Regions from separate parts of the Isoptericola aurantiacus genome, predicted to be linked through region 1. Evidence: riboswitches for the same ligand, from Rfam matches in the RefSeq annotation. Region 1 holds a riboswitch; the other holds the start of a gene.
The links. A riboswitch is a leader RNA that binds a small molecule or an ion and turns the genes downstream of it on or off. The one in region 1 is predicted to bind cyclic di-AMP.
Positions count from the first base shown of each region.

Region 1 (4,194 bases):
CCTCACGGACAACGTCTGGTCGGACGTCAACGGCGTCAAGCCCGGCACGTTCGGCGGCGTCGAGGGCGACAACACGATCGTCGCCTTCGACGTGCTCGGCAACACGACCGCGATGGAGTTCGTGCTCGACACGACCGGTCCCACGGTCACCACCAAGGACGACACCATCGGCGGTGACGGCCACTACCGCTCCGTGAGCTTCAAGCTGCACGACGCCTCGAAGGTCGCCGGCCTGACGCTCAACGGCGTGGAGAAGGACCTGACGGACGACGTCTGGTCCGACCTGAACTTCGTCAAGCCCGGCGTTTTCGGCGCCGTCGAGGGCACGAACACGCTGGTCGTGAGCGACGCCCTCGGGAACACGACGACCGTCGAGTTCGTCCTCGACAACGAGCGCCCGGTCGTGGAGATCACCGCGCCGACCGCCGGGGCGTCGACGTCGGCCGACGAGGCGGGCGACGTCGTCCTCACCGCGACCGACAACACGCTGCTGCGCCGCATCGGCGCCAACCTCTACAAGGACGGCACGTTCTACGGGCCGATCGGGTCGACGTCGGCCGCCACCGCGATCGGCGAGGCGTCGTGGACGGGCAGCTGGGCGCTCCCGACCGACCTGCCCGCCGGCAGCTACACCGTCCGGGTCGGTGCGTTCGACCTCGCCGGCAACTGGGGCGGTGCGAACGTCGACATCGTGATCGAGGAGTCCGAGGGCACCGAGGGTGAGGACGCCGACGGCACGGACACCGGTGACGGGCTCTCGCTGGAGGGGTCGACCGTCTCGTCCACGAGCGTCGACGGCGTCCCGTGGATCCTCTTCGACGTCTACCTGTCCGACCCGCAGAACGAGTCCACCGGCAACACGGCCTACCTCGAGCTGACCGACGGCACGAACACGACGGAGATCGAGCTGGGTGAGCTCGTCGACGGCCGTCTCACCGGCAGCGTCCTGTGGCCCGGTGCCGAGCTGGAGGAGGACGGCACGCCGTCGGCCTTCCCGGACTGGGCCCTGGTGGACGGGACCTGGACGCGGAGCGAGGGCGAGTACGCCTGGACGCTCGGCGACGTCTCCGCGACCCTGCGGGTCAACCCGGAGCTGCAGGTCGAGATCGCCTACCCGACCGACGCCGGGCCCCAGGTCACCGACGGCGTCGAGGAGCTGGAGCCGGTCGAGACCGAGGACGACGCCGTGGCCGAGCAGGCGGTCGCCGTCGACACCGACACCTCGGCCGAGCCGGTCGCGGACACCGCGGACGCCTCCGCCACCGGGTCGGAGCTGGCGACGACGGGTGCCCCGACGGCCTGGCTGGCCCTCGGTGCCGTGCTGCTGATCGCCGCCGGCGGGAGCTTCCTGTTCCTGCGCCGTCGCGTCCGCGCCTGATCGACGCCGGCCGGAGCTGATCCGGCCCCCGCGCCACGAGCGCCCGGACCCTCGTCGGAGGGTCCGGGCGCTCGTGCGTCGAGGCGAGGGCCTCCGGTCAGGACACCCCGCCCATCGCCGTGACGGCGGCGGTGAACTCCCAGTGCCAGGGTTCGTACTTGGACCCGCCGGTGCGGGCCCAGGCCGGGTTGTCCCAGCCGAAGGCCGGGGCGTTGGCGCGGAGCCAGTCGTAGCGGCTCCCGGAGTAGGTCTCCGGGCACAGGTCCACGGCCAGGCCCCAGCCGTGGTTCGACGTGCCGGGAGGGGCCGCCAGGCTGCCCTTGGCCGCCCGGGTCGCCACCTGCTGGCTGTAGCTGCGGTAGCCGTCGGTGACGCACATGTTCTCGCCGAACGTGGCGCGGAAGACCTGGTTGAGCCGGGCGAGGGCGACCGCGGCGTCCGCGCGGACCGACGGTCCGCCGTCCCACAGGGAGCACATCTCGCTCGAGGAGATGTACCCGTTGCTGCCCGCGCCGGTGGCCTGGCCGTCGCAACCGGGCAGCACCGGCGGCTCGGGAGCGGCGTCGACGTCGATCGTGAGCTGCTCCGCCGGCAGGGTGGCGTCCTTCGGCACGACGACGGCGGACGACCGGGGTGCGGTCCGGGCTCCGCTGCGCGAGGCGGCCTGACCGCGATCGGCCATCAGGGCGGCGCGCTGGACGACGCCGTCGTCGGCCGCGACGTCGTGGGGCGCGCGGACGCCGGACACCGCCGGGTCGGGGTCCGCGCGCTGCGCCTCCGGGACGGCGCCGGTGGCACCGGGGGTCGCGGCGAGGCCCGTGGTGGTGGCCATGGTGACCACGAGCCCGATGCCGAGGCTCAGCGGCCAGCTCGTGGGGGCGAGGGAGGACCAGGTCGGCCCGCGGCGTCGGGCTGGGCCGGCGACGTGCCTGCCGCGGCCGTGACGTGCGGACCTCGTGGCGGGCAGGGCCGGCGGGCGAGGGTCGCTCGCCTCGCGCGCGTGCCTCATCGACGTCCCCGGGGCAGGGCGTGCGGTGCGGCCTCGGGCCCGGTGTGCGCGGTACCGCGCCGGTACGTTCGCGTGGGCATGTCGGATCTCCTGGCGCCTGCGGGGTTAGCTGTCGGGTTCGGGTCGGAGACTGACCCGGCCGGCAGGCGGTGCCTGCACGGCTTCACCCCGAGGGCACCTCTGGTGCCCGGAAGTGGGTCCCCCGTCCCTGTCGTCGATGTCGTCGGAGGTCCGGGGCGGTGACAGGGCTCGGCGCCCGCCCGGACGGCTCACGGCACGTGAGATGTCTGGACCCTATCCCCGCGACCTCGAGTTGTCACGATTCGGTCACGGTCGCCCGGCGCGACGTGCCCGCCGACCGTCGCAGAGGGTGTCCCGGGAGCCAGTCGGTGCGGAGGGCGCGAGGATGGAGCATGGTTTACCCGCCGCCGTCGCAGACGCTCGTCGCGACCGGTTCCGCGCGGCGCGGCCGCCGTCTGCTGCGCCGCTACCCGCTGGTCTTCGCGACCCTCGCGGTCGGCGCCGTCGTCCTCGTGCTGTTCGCCGCGGGTCAGCAGGAGGCGATGCAGTGGCTCGGATCCGGCTGGGCGCTCCTCGTGGCAGCACGGGTCGCCACTCGCATGGCCCGCGACCTCCTGGCGGGTCGGTGGGGGGTCGACCTGCTCGCCGTCACGGCGATCGTCGCCACGGTCGTGGTCGGTGAGTACGTCGCGGCGCTCGTCGTCGTCCTCATGCTCACGGGTGGGCAGGCGCTCGAGGACTACGCCGCCCGCCGTGCGCGGCACGAGCTGCGCGCCCTGCTGGAGCGCGCCCCGAACCGCGCGCACCGTCTCGACCGCGACGACCTCGTGACCGACGTCCCGGTGGAGGAGGTGCTGCCCGGGGACCGTCTGCTGGTCCGCCCGGCGGAGGTCGTCCCGGTGGACGGCGAGCTCCTGAGCGCCGAGGTCGACCTCGACGAGTCGTCGTTGACCGGCGAGAGCCTCCCCGTCACGCGCTACGCGGGCGACCCGGTGCTGTCCGGGACGCTGAACACCGAGCACGCCGTCGTGGTCCGGGCGGCCGCGGCCGCCGCGGACAGCCAGTACACCCGCATCGTCGCCATGGTCACCGAGGCGGCCGAGTCCCGGGCGCCCGTGGTGCGGTTGGCCGACCGCTACGCGGTGCCGTTCACCGCGTTCGCCTTCCTGGTGGCGGGTCTGGCCTGGTGGTACCACGGCGACGCCACGGTGGTCGCGGAGGTGCTGGTGGTCGCCACCCCGTGTCCGCTGCTCATCGCGGCGCCCGTGGCGTTCCTCGGGGGGATGAGCAGGGCGGCCCACGCCGGCGTCATCGTCAAGGACGCCGGAACCCTCGAGCGGCTGTCCGCGGTCCGCGCCGCCGCCTTCGACAAGACCGGGACGATCACCACCGGACGCCCCGAGCTTCGCGCCGTGCACCCCCGGGCGCCGTGGGACGCGGACGACGTGCTGCGGCTCGCGGCCTCGGCCGAGCAGTACTCGTCGCACGTGCTGGCGACGTCGGTCCGTGCGGCCGCCGAGGACCGGGGGCTGCGCCTCGGTACCGCCTCGGAGGCCGAGGAGGAGGCGACCCACGGTGTGGTGGCCAAGGTCGGGGGCCACGACGTCGTCGTCGGCAAGCGCGCCCGCGTGGCCCGGGCCGTCGGCGACGTCGAGGAGCAAGCGTTGGGACCGGGGGAGCTGGCCGTGTACGTGGGGATCGACGGCGGCTTCGCGGGGGCGCTGGTGATGAGCGACCTGCCCCGGCCGGACGCCCCGACCACGATGACCGAGCTGGCCTGGCTGGG
Region 1 is NZ_JBJBAE010000001.1:918,454-922,647, reverse strand. Features, by position in the region: gene ACIQLL_RS04250 (Ig-like domain-containing protein) at 1-1,378, shown strand, start outside; gene ACIQLL_RS04245 (M15 family metallopeptidase) at 1,476-2,210, opposite strand; cyclic di-AMP (ydaO/yuaA leader) riboswitch at 2,488-2,592, opposite strand; gene ACIQLL_RS04240 (heavy metal translocating P-type ATPase) at 2,801-4,194, shown strand, end outside.

Region 2 (4,194 bases), on a different contig from region 1:
AGGCCCGAGCAGTCGAAGCCCGACGGCGAGGCGCCGCCGACCACGTACGGCGTGCCGATGTAGCGGGCCGCGATCGACACGGCGGACGAGCCGCTCGTGCTGGCAGCGGGCGCCGTGCTCGTCTCGGTGCTGGTGGTCTCGGTCGAGGAGGTCTCGGTCGAGGTGGACTCGGTCGAGGTGGACTCGGTCGACTCGACGGCGGTGCGCTCGGCCGAACGCGACGGCGCGACCTCGCGCACCACCGGCTCGGGCTCGGGAGCGGCCTTGATGCCCGCCTTCTCGATCGACTTCGCCGTGACCTTCTCGACGTCCAGCTCGGCCTTGGCCGCGACCGTGACCACCGGCGCGGACTCCAGCGCCTCACGGGCCTGGTCGGTCAGCGCACCCAGGTCGACCGTGCTGAGCTTCTGAGCGGCGTCGGCGTCGACCGGCGCGGCCTGCGCAGCGGTGGCGCCACCGATCGTCGAGACCAGCAGACCACCGGCGGTGGCCACGACAGCGGCCCGGCGCCCAGCAGCCGCCGACGGCGCGGCGATCATCGGACGACGAGCGGCGCGGTGCCGGCCTCGCGTCGTAGTGCGTGCGTTCACGTCTTTCCTCTCCGTCCGCCTACGAAGTCAGCTGTCGGGTTCGGGTGGGAGAAAACACCCGGCCTCACGGTCCGTACGAACCATCAGGCTTCACCCCGAGGACACCGTCTCCGATGCCCGAAAGTGGGTCCCCCGCTCCTGCCATGGGTCTCGGCTCCCCGACCGGTGGCAGGACTCGGCGTCCGGACGGGGTTCGGCGAAATGCTCCACCGAACGAGTGAACGGTATCCGATCGTCGTCGCCATGTCACGTTTCGATCACGACGACGTCGGGAGCGTGTCGATCGGGGCTCGTCGAGGGCTTCCAGGGGGCCTCTGCGGCCAGCAGGGCGGCCCGAGGTACACGGACCGCGGGGTGCCGTGCCGAGGACGCAGAGGGCCCCGAGGCGCATGCCGCGCCTCGGGGCCCTCGGAGAGCTGTGCGTCCTGCCGTCAGCCGAGTCGGATGAACGTGGGGCTGGACTGCCAGATGCTGCGGAACTGGATCGTCTTGCCGGGACGCGGCGCGTCGATCTGGGAGTTGCCGCCCGCGTAGATCGCGACGTGGCCCGGGGACCAGATGAGGTCACCCGGCTGCGCGTCCGCCCGGGAGATCACGGTTCCGGAGTACCGCTGGTCCGAGGAGCTGCGGGGCAGCGAGATCCCGACCTGGGCGTAGACGTACTGCGTGAACCCGGAGCAGTCGAAGCCCGACGGCGAGGTGCCGCCGGAGACGTACGGGACGCCGACGTAGCGCGAGGCGACCGAGATCACGGAGGAACCGACCGCGGAGGCGGGGACCGACGTCGTCTCGGTGCTGGTGGTCTCGGTGGTGGACGTCTCGGTCGAGGTGGACTCGGTCGACTCCACGGCGGTGCGCTCGGCCGAACGCGACGGCGCGACCTCACGCACCGGCTCGGGCTCGGGAGCGGCCTTGATGCCCGCCTTCTCGATCGACTTCGCCGTGACCTTCTCGACGTCCAGCTCGGCCTTGGCCGCGACCGTGACCACCGGCGCGGACTCCAGCGCCTCACGGGCCTGGTCGGTCAGCGCACCCAGGTCGACCGTGCTGAGCTTCTGAGCGGCGTCGGCGTCGACCGGCGCGGCCTGCGCAGCGGTGGCGCCACCGATCGTCGAGACCAGCAGACCACCGGCGGTGGCCACGACAGCGGCCCGGCGCCCAGCAGCCGCCGACGGCGCGGCGATCATCGGACGACGAGCAGCGCGGTGCTTGCCACGCGAGGTGCGAGCAGTCACGTTCAACCTCTCCGGTCGCCTACGAGGTCAGCTGTCGGGTTCGGGTGGGAGAAAACACCCGGCCTCACGGTCCCTACGAACCATCAGGCTTCACCCCGAGGACACCGTCTCCGATGCCCGAAAGTGGGTCCCCCGCCCCTGCCGTGCGGTCATCCGTGGGCACCGGGACGGTGGCAGGGTTCGGCGTCCGTCCCGGTACTCACCAAACCGAATCCGGTGAGCGTGTCCGACCGTACCCGAACCGGATGGGGATGTCACGCTCCGATCACGACGGCCTCGTGGCCGACGGTCCGACCGCGCTCCGGGCGTCCGGGCGCCGGTCAGCCGGCTGCGACGAACAGGTGCTTGGCGAGGTCCTCCGGCAGCTCCAGCGCCTCGCTCCCGCCGACGGCCTGGATCGTGTAGGTGTCACCGGCCCGCTCGGCCTGGATCTGCACGCCGGGCGTCAGACCGACGCTCGCCAGCCGGGCGAGGAACTCGTCGTCCACCTGGACCGGCTCGGCGATGCGCTGCAGCACGAGCCCGTCGTCGCCGGGCCGCGCCAGCAGGTGCGCCGGCAAGGACTGCACGCCCTCGAGGAACGGGACGTCCTGGAACTGCTCGCCGAGCTCGGACAGACCCGGGATGGGGTTGCCGTACGGGTCCTGGTGAGGGTGGTCCAGCAGGGTCACCAGGCGACGCTCCACGAGGTCGCTCATCACGTGCTCCCAGCGGCACGCCTCGTTGTGCACGTGCTCCCAGTCGAGCTTGATCACGTCGGTGAGCAGGCGCTCGGCCAGCCGGTGCTTGCGCATGACCCGCACGGCCTTGGACCGGCCGGAGTCCGTGAGCTCCAGGTGCCGGTCCCCGGTGACGACGACGAGACCGTCGCGCTCCATGCGGGCGACCGTCTGCGACACCGTCGGCCCGGAGTGCCCCAGACGCTCCGCGATCCGTGCGCGCAGAGGCGTGATGCCCTCCTCGCCCAGCTCGTAGATCGTCTTGAGGTACATCTCGGTGGTGTCGATCAGGTCCGTCACGTCCGCTCCCGTCTTGAGGCCCGGGCCTAGTCTATTCGCACACACCCACGCTGCCGCGTCGCCCCCGGGACGGACGGCGCACCCGAGACACGGAGTCACCATGCCCCTGCAGATCCCCTCGTCGCTGCTGCCCTCGGACGGCCGGTTCGGCTCCGGCCCGTCGAAGGTCCGCACGGCCCAGGTGGACGCTGTGGCCGCGGCGGGCGACCCGACCCGGCCCGTCCTGGGGACCTCGCACCGCCAGGCACCCGTCAAGGACGTCGTGCACCGGGTCCGCACCGGTCTGGCGGACCTCTTCGACCTGCCGGACGGCTACGAGGTGGTGCTCGGCAACGGCGGGTCGACGGCGTTCTGGGAGGTGGCGACGGCGTCTCTCGTGCGCGAGCGGGCCCAGCACGCGACCTTCGGCGAGTTCGGGGCCAAGTTTGCCGCGGCGACGCGCCGCGCCCCGTTCCTCGCGGACCCCGAGGTCGTCGACGCAGCACCCGGCAGCGTCGCGTACCTGACGCCGTCGGACGCCGTGGACGTCTACGCCACCCCGCACAACGAGACCTCGACCGGCGCGATGGCGCCGGTGCGGCGCCCGGCCGAGGACGCCCTGCTGCTGACCGACGCGACGTCGGGCGCGGGCGCCCTGCCGGTGGACCTGCGCTCCACCGACGTCTACTACTTCGGCCCGCAGAAGGTGTTCGGGGCCGACGGCGGGCTGTGGCTCGCGTTGTGCAGCCCGGCCGCGATCGAACGGGCCGCGGAGGTCGAGGCGTCGGGCGGCGGACGCTGGGTGCCGGAGTTCCTGTCGCTGACGACGGCGCTGGAGAACTCGCGCAAGGACCAGACGCTGAACACGCCCGCGGTGGCCACGCTCGTGATGCTGGCCGAGCAGGTCGAGTGGCTGAACGGCCAGGGCGGCCTGGAGTGGTCGTCCCGGCGCTGCGCGACGTCGGCCGAGATCCTCTACGGCTGGGCCGACGCCCGCGAGTGGGCGACGCCGTTCGTCACCGTGCCGGCGGAACGCTCGACGGTGGTGGGCACCGTCGACCTGGACGACCGGATCGACGCGAGCGCCGTCGTCGCCCACCTGCGCGCGGCCGGCGTCCTCGACGTGTTCCCGTACCGCAAGCTGGGCCGCAACCAGCTGCGGGTCGGGATGTTCCCCGCCGTCGACCCCGACGACGTCGCGGCGCTGACCGCGTGCGTGGACCACGTCGTCGAGCGGCTGGTCTGAGCGGCGGTCAGGCGGCGGTCGCGACCTCGGGACGCGGCGCGTCGAGGTAGACGACCTCCAGGTGCGGGCGGCGTGTCAGCCGGTACCGCACCCGCAGCCGCCAGCTCCGCACCGCCCAGAGGGTC
Region 2 is NZ_JBJBAE010000003.1:504,385-508,578, forward strand. Features, by position in the region: gene ACIQLL_RS12205 (C40 family peptidase) at 1-590, opposite strand, end outside; cyclic di-AMP (ydaO/yuaA leader) riboswitch at 593-756, opposite strand; gene ACIQLL_RS12210 (C40 family peptidase) at 1,022-1,825, opposite strand; cyclic di-AMP (ydaO/yuaA leader) riboswitch at 1,828-2,016, opposite strand; gene ACIQLL_RS12215 (metal-dependent transcriptional regulator) at 2,146-2,844, opposite strand; gene serC (phosphoserine transaminase) at 2,945-4,069, shown strand; gene ACIQLL_RS12225 (MFS transporter) at 4,077-4,194, opposite strand, start outside.
Region 2: linked by a shared signal. The riboswitch ahead of ACIQLL_RS12210 (C40 family peptidase) and the one ahead of ACIQLL_RS04245 (M15 family metallopeptidase) in region 1 are both predicted to bind cyclic di-AMP.